One region of the Streptomyces sp. NPDC100445 genome, then DNA from elsewhere that is predicted to be linked to it. Evidence: riboswitches for the same ligand, from Rfam matches in the RefSeq annotation. Region 1 holds a riboswitch; the other holds the start of a gene.
The links. Region 1 has a riboswitch for S-adenosylmethionine ahead of ACIQVT_RS07965 (aminotransferase class V-fold PLP-dependent enzyme). Riboswitches for the same ligand answer to the same signal wherever they lie in the genome.

Region 1 (6,982 bases):
GGCGCAGGCCGATGACACCTCCCAGTCCCTGACCATCAAGGAGGGCAAGAAGCTCTACGAGGTCGGCTGCGCCAGCTGCCACGGCACCGGTGGCCAGGGCTCCTCCGACGGCCCCAGCCTGGTCGGCGTGGGTGCGGCCGCGGTCGACTTCCAGGTGGGAACCGGCCGTATGCCGGCCTCCACCTCCGAGATGGCCCAGCTCCCGCGCAAGAAGGTCAGCTACACGCAGACCGAGATCGACCAGCTGGCCGCGTTCGTCGCGTCGCTGGGCGCCGGCCCGAGCGTGCCGACCAAGGACCAGTACGGCCCGGCCGGCGCGGACATCGCCAAGGGCGGCGAACTGTTCCGGACCAACTGCGCGCAGTGCCACAACTTCACCGGCAAGGGCGGTGCCCTCACCGAGGGCAAGTACGCGCCGAGCCTGGAGGGTGTCGCTCCCAAGCACATCTACGAGGCCATGCAGACCGGCCCGCAGAACATGCCGTCCTTCCCCGACACCACGATGTCGGAGAAGAACAAGAAGGACATCATCGCGTACCTGAACGCGGTCGACGGCGATGAGACGGAGAACCCGGGTGGCCTGGAGCTGGGCGGCGTCGGGCCGGTCAGCGAGGGTCTCTTCGGCTGGATCTTCGGTCTCGGCGGACTGATCGCCGTCGCCGTGTGGGTCGCCGCCCGGACCGCAAAGGCCAAGAAGTCATGAGTAGCCAAGACATTCCAGAAGAGAACCTGCCCGCCGGGCGGGACCACGCGCACGGCGCGGTAGACGTCGCGGACCACGAGAACCCGTTCGCGAACCCCGGTCTGCCGCCCCACGAGCACCGCATCCAGGACATCGACGAGCGGGCCGCCAAGCGGTCCGAGCGCATGGTCGCCCTGCTGTTCACGGTGTCGATGCTGGCGACGATCGGCTTCATCGCCGCGTACCTGGCGATCCCGAACGACAAGTCGATCTTCGTCTTCCCGCTCGGGCACATCAGCGCGATGAACTTCGCGCTCGGCCTGACCCTGGGCATCGCCCTGTTCTGCATCGGCGCGGGCGCGGTCCACTGGGCCCGCACCCTGATGTCCGACGTCGAGGTCGCCGACGACCGGCACCCGATCGAGGCCCCGCCCGAGGTCCGCGCGAAGGTCCACGACGACTTCCGCCTGGGGGCCAAGGAGTCGGCGCTCGGCCGCCGCAAGCTGATCCGCACCACCATGTTCGGCGCGCTGGCCCTGGTGCCGCTCTCCGGCGTGATGCTGCTCGGCGGTCTGGGCCCGGCCCCCGGGACCAAGCTCCGCCACACCCTGTGGGCGAAGAACAAGCGCCTGGTCAACATGAACACGAACCAGCCGCTGCGTCCCGAGGACATCGCCGTCGGCTCGCTCACCTTCGCCAAGCCCGACGGCCTGGAGGAGCGCGCCGAGGACTTCCAGGACCAGATGGCCAAGGCCGCCCTGATGATCGTCCGGCTCCAGCCGGGCAACATCAAGGACAAGCGCGAACTCGACTGGTCGCACGAGGGCATCGTCGCGTTCTCGAAGATCTGCACCCACGTCGGCTGCCCGATCTCGCTGTACGAGCAGCAGACGCACCACGTGCTCTGCCCGTGCCACCAGTCCACCTTCGACCTCTCCGACGGCGCCCGGGTCATCTTCGGCCCCGCCGGCCACCCCCTGCCGCAGCTGCGCATCGGTGTGGACAGTGAGGGTTACCTCCAGGCGCTCGGCGACTTCGAGGAGCCCGTCGGTCCTGCTTTCTGGGAGCGCGGATGAGTACTGCACAGAACGACGAGACCCGCTCCCGCGGGAAGGCCCCGGCCGGCGAGCGGATCGCCGACTGGGCCGACGGCCGGCTCGGGATCTACTCCCTGGCCAAGGCCAACATGCGCAAGATCTTTCCGGACCACTGGTCCTTCATGCTCGGCGAGATCTGCATGTACAGCTTCATCATCATCATCCTGACGGGTGTCTACCTGACACTGTTCTTCCACCCGTCGATGAACGAGGTCGAGTACCACGGCAGCTACATCCCGCTCCAGGGACAGCTGATGTCCGAGGCGTTCAACTCGACCATGCACATCTCGTTCGACGTGCGCGGTGGCCTGCTCATCCGGCAGATCCACCACTGGGCGGCGGTCGTCTTCCTCGCCGGCATGTTCGTGCACATGATGCGCGTGTTCTTCACCGGCGCGTTCCGCAAGCCGCGTGAGATCAACTGGCTGTTCGGCTTCCTGCTGTTCGTCCTCGGCATGTTCACCGGCTTCACCGGTTACTCCCTGCCGGACGACCTGCTCTCGGGCACCGGTGTCCGCTTCACCCAGGGCGCGATCCTGTCCGTGCCGATCGTCGGCACGTACATCTCGATGTTCCTGTTCGGCGGCGAGTTCCCCGGCCACGACTTCGTGGCCCGGTTCTACTCGATCCACATCCTGCTGCTGCCGGGCATCATGCTCGGCCTGATGGTGGCGCACCTGATCCTGGTCTTCTACCACAAGCACACGCAGTTCGCGGGCCCCGGCCGGAACAACAAGAACGTCGTCGGCATGCCGCTGCTGCCGGTCTACATGGCCAAGGCCGGTGGGTTCTTCTTCCTGGTGTTCGGCTTCATCGCCCTCATCGCCGGCATCGCGTCCATCAACCCGATCTGGGCGATGGGCCCCTACCGGCCGGACCAGGTCTCCACGGGCGCCCAGCCCGACTGGTACATGGGCTTCGCCGAGGGTCTCGTCCGCGCCATGCCGGGCTGGGAGATCAACTTCTGGGGCCACACGCTGGTCCTGGGCGTGTTCGTCCCGCTGGTGCTGTTCGGCCTGTTCCTCGCGGTGATCGCGCTGTACCCGTTCATCGAGTCCTGGATCACCGGTGACAAGCGCGAGCACCACATCCTGGACCGGCCGCGCAACGCCCCGACCCGCACCGCCTTCGGCGCCGCCTGGGTCGCCGGCTACGTGATCATGCTGATCGGTGGCGGCAACGACATCATCGCCACCCACTTCCACCTGTCGATCAACGCGGTCACCTGGTTCGTCCGGATCGCGTTCTTCGCCGGGCCGGTGCTCACGTTCATCGCCACCCGCCGGATCTGCCTCGGCCTCCAGCGCCGCGACCGCGACAAGGTGCTGCACGGCCGCGAGACCGGCATCATCAAGCGGCTGCCGCACGGCGAGTTCATCGAGGTGCACGAGCCGCTCAGCCAGGAGCAGCTGCACACGCTGACCGCGCACGAGCAGTACCGGCCCGCCGAGATCGGTCCGACGACCGACGAGAACGGCGTCGAGCGCAAGGTCGGCTCCTCCCAGAAGCTGCGGGTGAAGCTCTCCAACGCCTACTACGGCGAGGACAGCCAGATCCCGAAGCCGACCGTCGAGGAGTTCAAGGAGATCACGAGCGGCCACGGCCACCACTGATCCCCCCGTCGCCACACCACGCAGAAGGGCCCCGTCCGCCTCGCGGACGGGGCCCTTCGCGGTGCCCGCGGCTGGATAGGGTGGGGGGCGACGGAGCAGGACTGTGTACGAGGAGCGGCTGATGAGCGCTGTGACCCCCGCTGGAGGCGACACCACGGCGGACCGCTCCTGGCCCGTCCTCCTGAACGGGCTGCTCCAGGGCCAGGACCTGGCCGCCGACGACACCGCGTGGGCGATGGACCGCATCATGCGCGGCGAGGCGACCGACGCCCAGATCGCCGGCTTCGCGGTGGCGCTGCGGGCGAAGGGGCAGACGGTCCAGGAGATCACCGGCCTGGTCCGCACGATGTACGAGCACGCGCACGTCATCGAGGTGCCCGGCCGCACCGTCGACATCGTCGGCACGGGCGGCGACGGGGCCCGGACGGTGAACATCTCCACCATGTCCTCGCTGGTCGTGGCCGGCACGGGCGCGAAGGTCGTCAAGCACGGCAACCGGGCCGCGTCCTCGGCGTCCGGCTCCTCCGACGTGCTGGAGAAGCTCGGCGTCAACCTCGACCTGACCCCGCGCCGGGTCGTGGAGGTCGCGGAGGAGGCCGGCATCACCTTCTGCTTCGCGGTGAAGTTCCACCCGGCGCTGCGCCACGTGGGCGCGGCTCGCGGGCAGCTGGGCATCCGGACCGTGTTCAACCTGCTCGGCCCGCTGACCAACCCGGCGCGGGTGCGGGCCCAGGCGGTCGGCGTCGCCGTCGCGCACGAGGCCCCGATCGTCGCGGGCGTCCTCGCCGAACGCGGCAACTCCTCCCTCGTCTTCCGCGGCGACGACGGCCTGGACGAGCTGACGACGACGGCCACCTCCCGGGTGTGGGTGGTCCGCGACGGCCGGGTCCGCGAGGAGTCCTTCGACCCCCGTGACGCCGGCCTCGACCTGGTCCCGGTGGAGGCGCTGCGCGGCGGCGACCCGGCCCACAACGCCGAGGTGGCCCGCCGCCTCCTCGACGGGGAGCGGGGGCCCGTACGGGACGCCGTCCTGCTGAACTCGGCGGCCGCCCTGGTGGCCCTGGAGCCGACGGACGCGTCGCTCACCGAGCAGCTCCGCGCGGGCATGGCGAAGGCCGCGGAGTCGGTCGACTCGGGCGCGGCCCGGCGGGTGCTGGAGCGCTGGGTGGCGGCCAGCAACGCCTGACCGCACCGCGGTGTCGTCCCGCGATCCGGACACGGGTTGCGGGGCGACGATCAGTTCGCGTACTTTCTTGCACCAGGTCATGAGTGACAGTCATGAGGCCCCGGCCGACTGTCCGGCAACCCTCCGTCCGTGGCGGGGTGCCCCGGGTGAAGACCAGGCCGTGGACAGCAAGGTCCGCGGCAAGCGCGGATCCCTCGCACACTCCCGGCAGTGTGGGACCAGGGATCCTGGTCGTCGAGGAGCCTCCCGTGAGTCAGCGAATGCGCTAGGGCCGCAGAGCCCCGCCTCCGCATCCCCCTGTCACCCCACCGACGCTCGAGCACGTCCGCTCGCCCGGTGGCTTCCACCTGCCTTAACGGGAGTCCAGCCATGTCCGTCTCCACCCCCGCCGCCGACCGGTCCCTCCACGCCCCGCTGCCCGTGCTGGGCGCCGACGTCACCGTCCCGCTCGTCACCGGCGGCGAGGTCGCCTACGCCGCGCTCGACTACGCGGCCAGCGCCCCCGCCCTCCAGCGGGTGTGGGACGACGTCGCGGCCTACGCCCCGTACTACGGCAGCGTGCACCGGGGTGCCGGCTACCTCTCGCAGCTCTCCACCGACCTGTTCGAGAACGCCCGCAGGACCGTCGGCGAGTTCCTCGGCTGCCGCCCGGACGACCAGGTCGTCTTCACCCGTTCGACCACCGACTCCCTCAACCTGCTGGCGCGCGCGGTCCCGGACGGCTGCCAGGTCTTCGTCTTCGAGACCGAGCACCACGCCTCCCTGCTGCCCTGGCGGGACGCCCGGGTGACCTACCTCGACGCCCCGCGCACCCCGCGGCAGGCCCTGGAGACCCTGGAGCGGGCCCTCGCCGACCGCGACCCCCACGGCCCGGCCCTGGTGTGCGTCACCGGCGCCTCCAACGTCACCGGCGAGCTGTGGCCGGTGCGCGAGCTGGCCGCCGCCGCGCACGCCCACGGCGCCCGCATCGTCCTGGACGCCGCCCAGCTGGCCCCCCACCACCCGGTGGACGTCCGCGACCTCGACGTCGACTGGGTCGCCTTCTCCGGCCACAAGCTGTACGCCCCGTTCGGCTCCGGCGTCCTGGCCGGCCGCGCCGACTGGCTCCGGGCGGCCGACCCGTACCTCGCGGGCGGCGGCGCCAGCCGCCGGGTGACCCGGCGGCAGGACGGCGGGGTGGCCGTGGAGTGGCACGACAGCGCCGCCCGCCACGAGGCCGGCTCCCCGAACGTGATCGGCGCCTATTCCATCGCCGCCGCGTGCAAGGCCCTCACCGAGGCCGGCTGGGACACCCTGGTCGCCCGCGAGGAGCACCTGATCCGCACGGTCCGCGAGGGCCTCGCCGACGTCCCGGAGGTCAGGATCCTCTCCCTGTTCGGCGACGACGCCCCGCGCGTCGGTGTCCTGTCCTTCGTCGTCGAGGGCTGGAACAGCTCGCACTTCGCCGCCGCCCTCTCCGCCGAGTACGGCATCGGCGTCCGCGACGGCCTGTTCTGCGCCCACCCCCTGGTCCGCACCCTGCTGGGCACCGACCCGCAGACCCAGGGGGAGTGCGGCGCCCCGGAGGCGGCCCCGGGCGAGAAGTCGCTGAACGCCGTCCGGGTCAGCTTCGGCGCCGGCACCCCCGACGAGCACGTCGAGCGCTTCGTGGCCGCCGTGCGCGAGCTGGTGCGGGACGGGGCCCGCTGGCGCTACCGCACGGAGGACGGCCGCTGCGTCCCGGCGGTCTGAGCCCGGCGCGATCCGAACGAGAGGGCCTAGTTGTCGAGGCCGATCGCGAAGGCGGCTTCCAGGTCGTGCTGGGAGTAGGTGCGGAACGCGACGTGCGTGTCGGTGGCCTCGACGCCGGGGATCTTGCTGATCCGGCCGGGGATGATCTCGGCGAGGTCCTCGTGCTGCCCGACCCGGACCATGGCGATCAGGTCGTAGGTGCCGGTGACCGAGAAGACCTCGCTGACGCTCTCCAGCGCGGCGATGCGCTCCGCGATCTCGGGGATCCGGTCCACGCTGGTCTTGATCAGGACGATCGCGGTGATCACGGCTGTGTCTCTCCCTCGGTGACCGGAGCTGGTGCGGCCCTCACTCTAGTCGCCCGCCCGTCGGCCACCGCCGCGCCGGGACCGCCCGCGCGGCGGTGGCCGCGTCCGTAGCGCGCCCACGCGTAGCAGAACCCCAGGCCGAACCCGACCAGGTGCGCGAGGTAGGCCACCCCGGGCCCGTCGGAGGCCCGCCCCGCCGCGAACCACTGGAGCGCCGCCCAGAACGGCAGCACCACCCACGCCGGGAAGCGCAGCGGCAGGAAGAACAGGAACGGCAGGAGACTGGTCACCCGGGCGCGGGGGAACAGGTAGAGCAAGGCTCCGAGGACCGCCGAGATCGCCCCGGAGGCGCCGACCAGCGACTG
Region 2 (6,982 bases), on a different contig from region 1:
GCCGCCGGCCGGCGCGGCGGCCTTCTCCGGCTTGTCGGCGATGACGGCCTCGGTGGTGAGGAACAGCGCGGCGATCGACGCGGCGTTCTGGAGCGCGGAACGCGTCACCTTCGCCGGGTCGATGATGCCCTCGGCGACCAGGTCGACGTACTCGCCGGTCGCGGCGTTCAGGCCGTGGCCCGGGGTCAGGTTGCGCACCTTCTCCACCACGACACCGCCCTCGAGGCCGGCGTTGACGGCGATCTGCTTCAGCGGGGCCTCCAGGGCGATGCGCACGGCGTTGGCGCCGGTCGCCTCGTCACCCTCCAGCTCCAGCTTCTCGAAGACCTGGGAGGCCTGGAGCAGGGCCACGCCACCACCGGCGACGATGCCCTCCTCGACGGCCGCCTTCGCGTTGCGGACGGCGTCCTCGATGCGGTGCTTGCGCTCCTTGAGCTCCACCTCGGTGGCGGCACCGGCCTTGATGACCGCGACACCGCCGGCGAGCTTCGCCAGGCGCTCCTGGAGCTTCTCGCGGTCGTAGTCCGAGTCGCTGTTCTCGATCTCGGCACGGATCTGGTTGACCCGGCCGTTGACCTGCTCGGAGGAGCCCGAGCCGTCGACGATGGTGGTCTCGTCCTTGGTGATGACGACCTTGCGGGCGCGGCCCAGGAGGTCCAGGGTCGCGTTCTCCAGCTTGAGGCCGACCTCCTCGGAGATGACCTCGCCGCCCGTGAGGATGGCGATGTCGCCGAGCATGGCCTTGCGGCGGTCGCCGAAGCCCGGGGCCTTGACGGCGACGGACTTGAAGGTGCCGCGGATCTTGTTGACGACCAGGGTCGACAGGGCCTCGCCCTCGACGTCCTCGGCGATGATCAGCAGCGGCTTGCCCGACTGCATGACCTTCTCCAGGAGCGGGAGCAGGTCCTTGACCGAGGAGATCTTGGAGTTGGCGATGAGGATGTAGGGGTCCTCGAGCACCGACTCCATGCGCTCCATGTCGGTCGCGAAGTAGGCGGAGATGTAGCCCTTGTCGAAGCGCATGCCCTCGGTGAGCTCGAGCTCCAGACCGAAGGTGTTGCTCTCCTCGACGGTGATGACGCCTTCCTTGCCGACCTTGTCCATGGCCTCGGCGATGAGCTCGCCGATCTGGGTGTCGGCGGCGGAGATGGACGCGGTGGAGGCGATCTGCTCCTTGGTCTCGACGTCCTTCGCCTGCTCCAGCAGGGCGGCGGAGACGGCCTCGACGGCCTTCTCGATGCCGCGCTTCAGGGCCATGGGGTTGGCGCCGGCGGCGACGTTGCGCAGGCCTTCCTTGACCAGGGCCTGGGCGAGAACGGTCGCGGTCGTCGTACCGTCACCGGCGACGTCGTCCGTCTTCTTGGCGACTTCCTTGACCAGCTCGGCGCCGATCTTCTCGTACGGGTCCTCGAGCTCGATCTCCTTGGCGATGGATACACCATCGTTGGTGATCGTGGGGGCGCCCCACTTCTTCTCGAGGACGACGTTGCGGCCCTTGGGGCCGAGCGTCACCTTCACGGCGTCCGCGAGCTGGTTCATGCCGCGCTCGAGGCCGCGCCGCGCCTCCTCGTCGAACGCGATGATCTTGGCCATGTGAAGTGGTCCCTCCAGGACTGGGGGTGATTCCTTCGGACCGCGCCCGCGCCCGCGACGGACGGCTCGCCGGCCGCGTGGTTCCTTGCCCCACTTGGCCTGCGGGCCTCACCGACCCGGTCCTTCGTTGTCACTCTCACCTTCAGAGTGCTAACGCAATGATTAGCACTCGGCATGGTCGAGTGCAAGCGCCTCGGGGGGTACGAGCCCTCCGTCAGCCCCACGCGAACACGGCTCCGGGCACGGCGAAGGGCCCGCACCCTGTGCCGGTGCGGGCCCTTCGCCGTGAGAGACGTTCAGGCGCTGAGGCGAACCATGTCGGCCTGCGGGCCCTTCTGGCCCTGCGAGATCTCGAACTCCACCCGCTGGCCCTCTTCCAGGGTGCGGTAGCCGTCCATCTGAATGGCGCTGTAATGGACGAAGACGTCCGCACCACCGTCGACCGCGATGAAGCCGTACCCCTTCTCCGCGTTGAACCACTTGACGGTGCCCTGAGCCATGCCTAACTCCCCTATTACTGGCCCTTGCACAGATCCGCACTTCGCGGACCCGGGTCAGACCTCACCCCCATTCAGCCGGGGGCGTGCGCCGGAACGCGTCGACCGCGGCTGAATGTATCTGTCCAACTGCCGTCTGCAACAGGTCAATCGGACGAGAAATCTGGACGCGAGCGGTCCGGAATGTGGCGAGAATTCATCCGACTTCAGGGCAAGTCGGGCCCCACGAAGGGAACAAAAGCCGCGGAACACCCCAGCACTTTGGCTGTTTCTAGTCGGGCGCGCGGAACGGAATCCCGGAAGGCCGACCCGTGGACGGCGACCGTGTTCCCCAACTCTACCGCGCTCAATCACACAGAATTGCCCCCTCCGCTTCTCTTACGGAGAGGGCAATGTCATGAACGACGCGTAACCGGCGTTACCGAAGGTAATGATGCGGCGGTTCAGCCGCCGGCGACCGCCGGAATGATCGAGACGCCGGCACCGTCCGGCGTGGCGGTCTGGAGGCCCTGTTCGAAGCGGACGTCGTCGTCGTTCACGTACACGTTGACGAACCGCCGCAGCTTCCCCTGGTCGTCCAGGACCCGGGCGGCGATCCCCGCGTGGTTCTTCTCCAGGTCGGCGATGACCTCGGCGAGGGTCGTGCCCTCGGCGGCGACCTCGGCCGAGCCGCCGGTGTAGGTGCGCAGGATGGTGGGGATGCGAACGGTCACGCTCATGCGAGGCCAGCCTCTCGGAAGGAGTCCAGGGTCGGGCGGATGGTGGCGGTGAGGCCGGTCCCGGCCACCGCGTCCAGGGTCTTCAGGCCGTCGCCGGTGTTGAGGACGACGGTGGTCTTCGCCGGGTCCAGCACGCCGTTCTCGATCAGCTTGCGGGTGACGCCCACGGTGACGCCGCCGGCGGTCTCCGCGAAGATGCCCTCGGTCCGCGCCAGCAGCCGGATCGCGTCCACGATCTGCTCGTCGGTGACGTCCTCCACGGCACCGCCGGTGCGGCGCGCGATGTCCAGGACGTACGGGCCGTCGGCCGGGTTGCCGATGGCGAGCGACTTGGCGATGGTGTCCGGCTTCTGCGGGCGTACGACGTCGTGCCCGGCCTTGAAGGCGGCGGACACCGGCGAACAGCCCTCGGCCTGGGCGCCGAAGATGCGGTACGGCCGGTCCTCGACCAGTCCGAGCGCGATCAGCTCCCGGAGCCCCTTGTCGATCTTCGTGAGCTGGGAGCCGGAGGCGATCGGGACCACGATCTGGTCCGGCAGCCGCCAGCCGAGCTGCTCGCAGATCTCGTACGCGAGGGTCTTGGAGCCCTCCGCGTAGTACGGCCGCAGGTTGACGTTGACGAAGCCCCAGCCCTCGCCGGCCGAGTCGCCGATCAGCTCGGAGCAGAAGCGGTTCACGTCGTCGTAGTTGCCCTCGATGCCGACCAGCTCACCGCCGTAGACGGCGGCCATGACGACCTTGGCCTGTTCCAGGTCGTGCGGGATGAACACGCAGGAGCGCAGGCCGGCCCGGGCGGCGGCGGCGCCGACCGCGCCGGCCAGGTTGCCCGTGGAGGAGCAGGACAGGGTGGTGAAACCGAAGGCGCGGGCGGCCTCCAGTGCCTGGGCGACGACCCGGTCCTTGAAGGAGTGCGTCGGGTTGCCGGAGTCGTCCTTCACATACAGCCCGCCGGTCACGCCCAGCTCGCGCGCCAGGTTGTCGGCCCTGACCAGCTCGGTCCAGCCCGGGTTCAGGTTGGGCTTGCCGGCGACGTCCGCGGGGACGGGCAGCAGGGGTGCGTAGCGCCAGATGTTCGCGGGTCCCGCCTCGATGCGGCGGCGCAGCTCTTCGGTGTCGTGGGCGGAGAAGTCGTAGGCGATCTCCAGCGGCCCGAAACACTCCTCGCAGGCGAAGACCGGGCCGAGCGGGACGCGGTGGCCGCACTCGCGGCAGCTCAGGGCGGTGGCGGGGCCGAGGTCGACGGTGGAACCGCTGGTGCTTGCAACTGTCTGCACAGCCATGGAGGCGAGGCCCTTTCTCCTCATCTTCCTCACGACGCACTTCGCCGTGAGACGGATTTGGCACCTTCCCTAGCCGGGAGCCTCGCGCAGCGATCAGAGCTGATCTACGAGAACCGACTGGAGGGTTGCCGGGGCTTCATCGGGCCGTGTCCCTCTGCCCCTCTGGATGAGCAATATGTGGTTGTGGACGCGGGCGACCCCCGACATGCGATGGTCACCGGCGTTGTCCAAGACTGTAACCGAAGGCCAGGACAGTTGAGATAGTCGTCCGTACCGCGAGATGGATCACACCCTGTGTGTGGTCGTGACAGTGAGGAGCCGCAGACCGTGCTGGAAGAAGTCGAGCGCTGGCTGGCCGACCGCTCCTGGTCCGTGACCGACCGACCGCTCCACCGGATCCTGGCCGCCAAGCAGCGCACCGGCCAGACGATCAGCGTCGTGCTGCCCGCGCTCGACGAGGAGGAGACCGTCGGCGACATCGTCGCGGTCATCCGCCACGACCTCGTGGAGCAGATACCGCTGGTCGACGAGATCGTCGTCGTCGACTCCGGCTCCACCGACCGCACCGCGCAGGTCGCCGCGCGCGCCGGCGCCCGGGTCGTCCACCGCGACGACATCCTGCCCCGCATCCCCGCCGTCCCCGGCAAGGGCGAGGTGCTGTGGCGCTCGCTGCTGGTGACCGGCGGGGACATCGTCTGCTTCATCGACGCGGACCTGCGCGAGTTCTCCTCCGACTTCGTCTCGGGGATCGTCGGCCCGCTGCTCACCGACCCCGGAGTCGACCTGGTCAAGGCGATGTACGACCGCCCGCTCGGCGGCGCGGCCGGACAGGGCGGCCGGGTCACCGAGCTGATGGCCCGCCCGCTGCTCAACATGCACTGGCCGCAGCTGGCCGGCTTCGTGCAGCCGCTGGGCGGCGAGTACGCGGCCCGCCGCTCCCTGCTGGAGCAGCTGCCGTTCCCCGTCGGCTACGGCGTGGAGCTGGGGATGCTGGTGGACGCGCTGCACCTGGTCGGCCTGGACGCGCTGGCCCAGGTCGACGTGGGTGTGCGCCTCCACCGCCACCAGGACGGGCAGGCCCTGGGCCGGATGGCCGCCGCGATCTACCGCACCGCGCAGCTCCGGCTGGCCCGCGGGCACCTGGTGCGGCCCGCGCTGACCCAGTTCGAGCGGGGCGCGGACGGGTTCGAGCCGCGCACCTACTCGGTGGACACCGAGGAACGGCCGCCCATGGTGGAGATCGCCGAGTACGCCGAGCGGAAGGTGGCGTGAACGGGCCGTATACGGTCCCCTTCCGGGACGGACCGTACGTTTGAGCGTTTCCGGGCCGGGCTAGGTTGAGGCGTATGGCTTCCTCGCACGGCGCTGCTGAACAGGCTCAGGTGCTGGTCGCGTCCAATCGCGGCCCGGTTTCGTATCAGATCGACGAGGGGGGCTCGCTGCACGCCCGGCGGGGCGGTGGCGGGCTCGTCTCCGGCCTGTCGGCCATCGGGTCCGACGCGGACTCCGTGTGGGTGTGCGCCGCGCTCGGCGACGGCGACCGGGAGGCGGTGCGGCGCGCGGACGGTGGGCTGCTGCCGGCCGCGGACACCGGCGGGCAGCGGGTGCGGATGCTCGACATCGACCCGGCGGTGCACGCCGAGGCCTACAACGACATCGCCAACTCGGTGCTCTGGTTCGTCCACCACATGCTCTACCAGACCCCGCTGGAGCCGGTCTTCGACGCGGAGTTCCGGCGGCACTGGGCGTCCTACCGCGCCTACAACCAGGCGTTCGCCGAGGCGCTGGCCGAGGAGGCCGCCGAGGGCGCCGCGGTGCTGATCCAGGACTACCACCTGGCCCTCGCCCCGCGCATGCTCCGCGAACTCCGCCCCGACCTGCGCATCGGCCACTTCTCGCACACCCCGTGGGCGCCGCCGGACTACTTCCGGCTGCTGCCCGACGACATCGCCGCCGAGCTGCTCGGCGGCATCCTGGGCGCGGACCGGGCGGCGTTCCTCACCCGGCGGTGGGCGGACGCCTTCACCGCCTGCTGCCAGGTGGTCCTCGGTGCCGACGCCCCCGCCGGCACCCGGATCGGGGTGCACGGCCTCGGCGCGGACGCGGACTTCCTGCGGACGCGGGCCCACCGGGACGACGTGGCCGAGCGGATGGCGGCGCTGCGCGAGGAGATCGGCCCGGGCCCGGACGGGACGGCGCGCCGGACGATCGTGCGGGTCGACCGCACCGAGCTGTCCAAGAACATCGTGCGCGGCCTGCTGGCCTACCGGCAGCTGCTCGACGACCACCCCGAATGGCGGGAGAAGGTCGTCCACGTGGCCTTCGCCTACCCGTCCCGGCAGGACCTCGCCGTGTACCGCGAGTACACCGCCGAGGTGCGGCGGGTCGCGGACGACATCAACGAGCGGTACGGCACGGCGGGCTGGACGCCGGTCGTGCTGCACGTGAAGGACGACTTCGCGCGTTCCCTGGCCGCCTACCGGCTGGCCGACGTGGCCCTGGTGAACCCCATCCGCGACGGCATGAACCTGGTCGCCAAGGAGGTCCCGGTGGTCTCCGACGAGGGCTGCGCGCTGGTGCTGTCGCGGGAGGCGGGGGCGTACGAGGAGCTGGGCGAGGACGCGATCGTGGTGAACCCGTACGACATCGGGGGGACGGCGGACGCGCTGCACACGGCCCTGAGCGTACCGGCGGCCGAGCGGGCGGAGCGGTCCAAGCGCCTGGCCGCGGCGGCGACCGCGCTCCCCCCGGCCCGCTGGTTCCTGGACCAACTGAACGCCCTACGCGACTGACACCGCCACCGGGCCGGCCGGGCCCCTGGGTCCGGCCGGCCCGGCGCCCGGGGAGCCCGCCGGCCGCCGGCCGCTGTTGCGCGGCACGCCGGACCCGACCG

Region 2: another riboswitch for S-adenosylmethionine. It lies ahead of thrC (threonine synthase); the one in region 1 lies ahead of ACIQVT_RS07965 (aminotransferase class V-fold PLP-dependent enzyme).

Annotation. Positions count from the first base shown of each region.
Region 1 is NZ_JBIVZV010000002.1:575,639-582,620, forward strand. It holds gene ACIQVT_RS07945 (c-type cytochrome) at 1-703, shown strand, start outside; gene ACIQVT_RS07950 (Rieske 2Fe-2S domain-containing protein) at 700-1,758, shown strand; gene ACIQVT_RS07955 (cytochrome bc complex cytochrome b subunit) at 1,755-3,392, shown strand; gene trpD (anthranilate phosphoribosyltransferase) at 3,514-4,578, shown strand; SAM riboswitch class IV at 4,654-4,770, shown strand; gene ACIQVT_RS07965 (aminotransferase class V-fold PLP-dependent enzyme) at 4,948-6,309, shown strand; gene ACIQVT_RS07970 (Lrp/AsnC family transcriptional regulator) at 6,336-6,617, opposite strand; gene ACIQVT_RS07975 (rhomboid family intramembrane serine protease) at 6,614-6,982, opposite strand, start outside.
Region 2 is NZ_JBIVZV010000005.1:137,410-144,391, reverse strand. It holds gene groL (chaperonin GroEL) at 1-1,593, opposite strand, end outside; gene ACIQVT_RS14770 (cold-shock protein) at 1,890-2,093, opposite strand; gene ACIQVT_RS14765 (MoaD/ThiS family protein) at 2,534-2,809, opposite strand; gene thrC (threonine synthase) at 2,806-4,089, opposite strand; SAM riboswitch class I at 4,107-4,262, opposite strand; gene ACIQVT_RS14755 (glucosyl-3-phosphoglycerate synthase) at 4,417-5,361, shown strand; gene ACIQVT_RS14750 (trehalose-6-phosphate synthase) at 5,436-6,881, shown strand.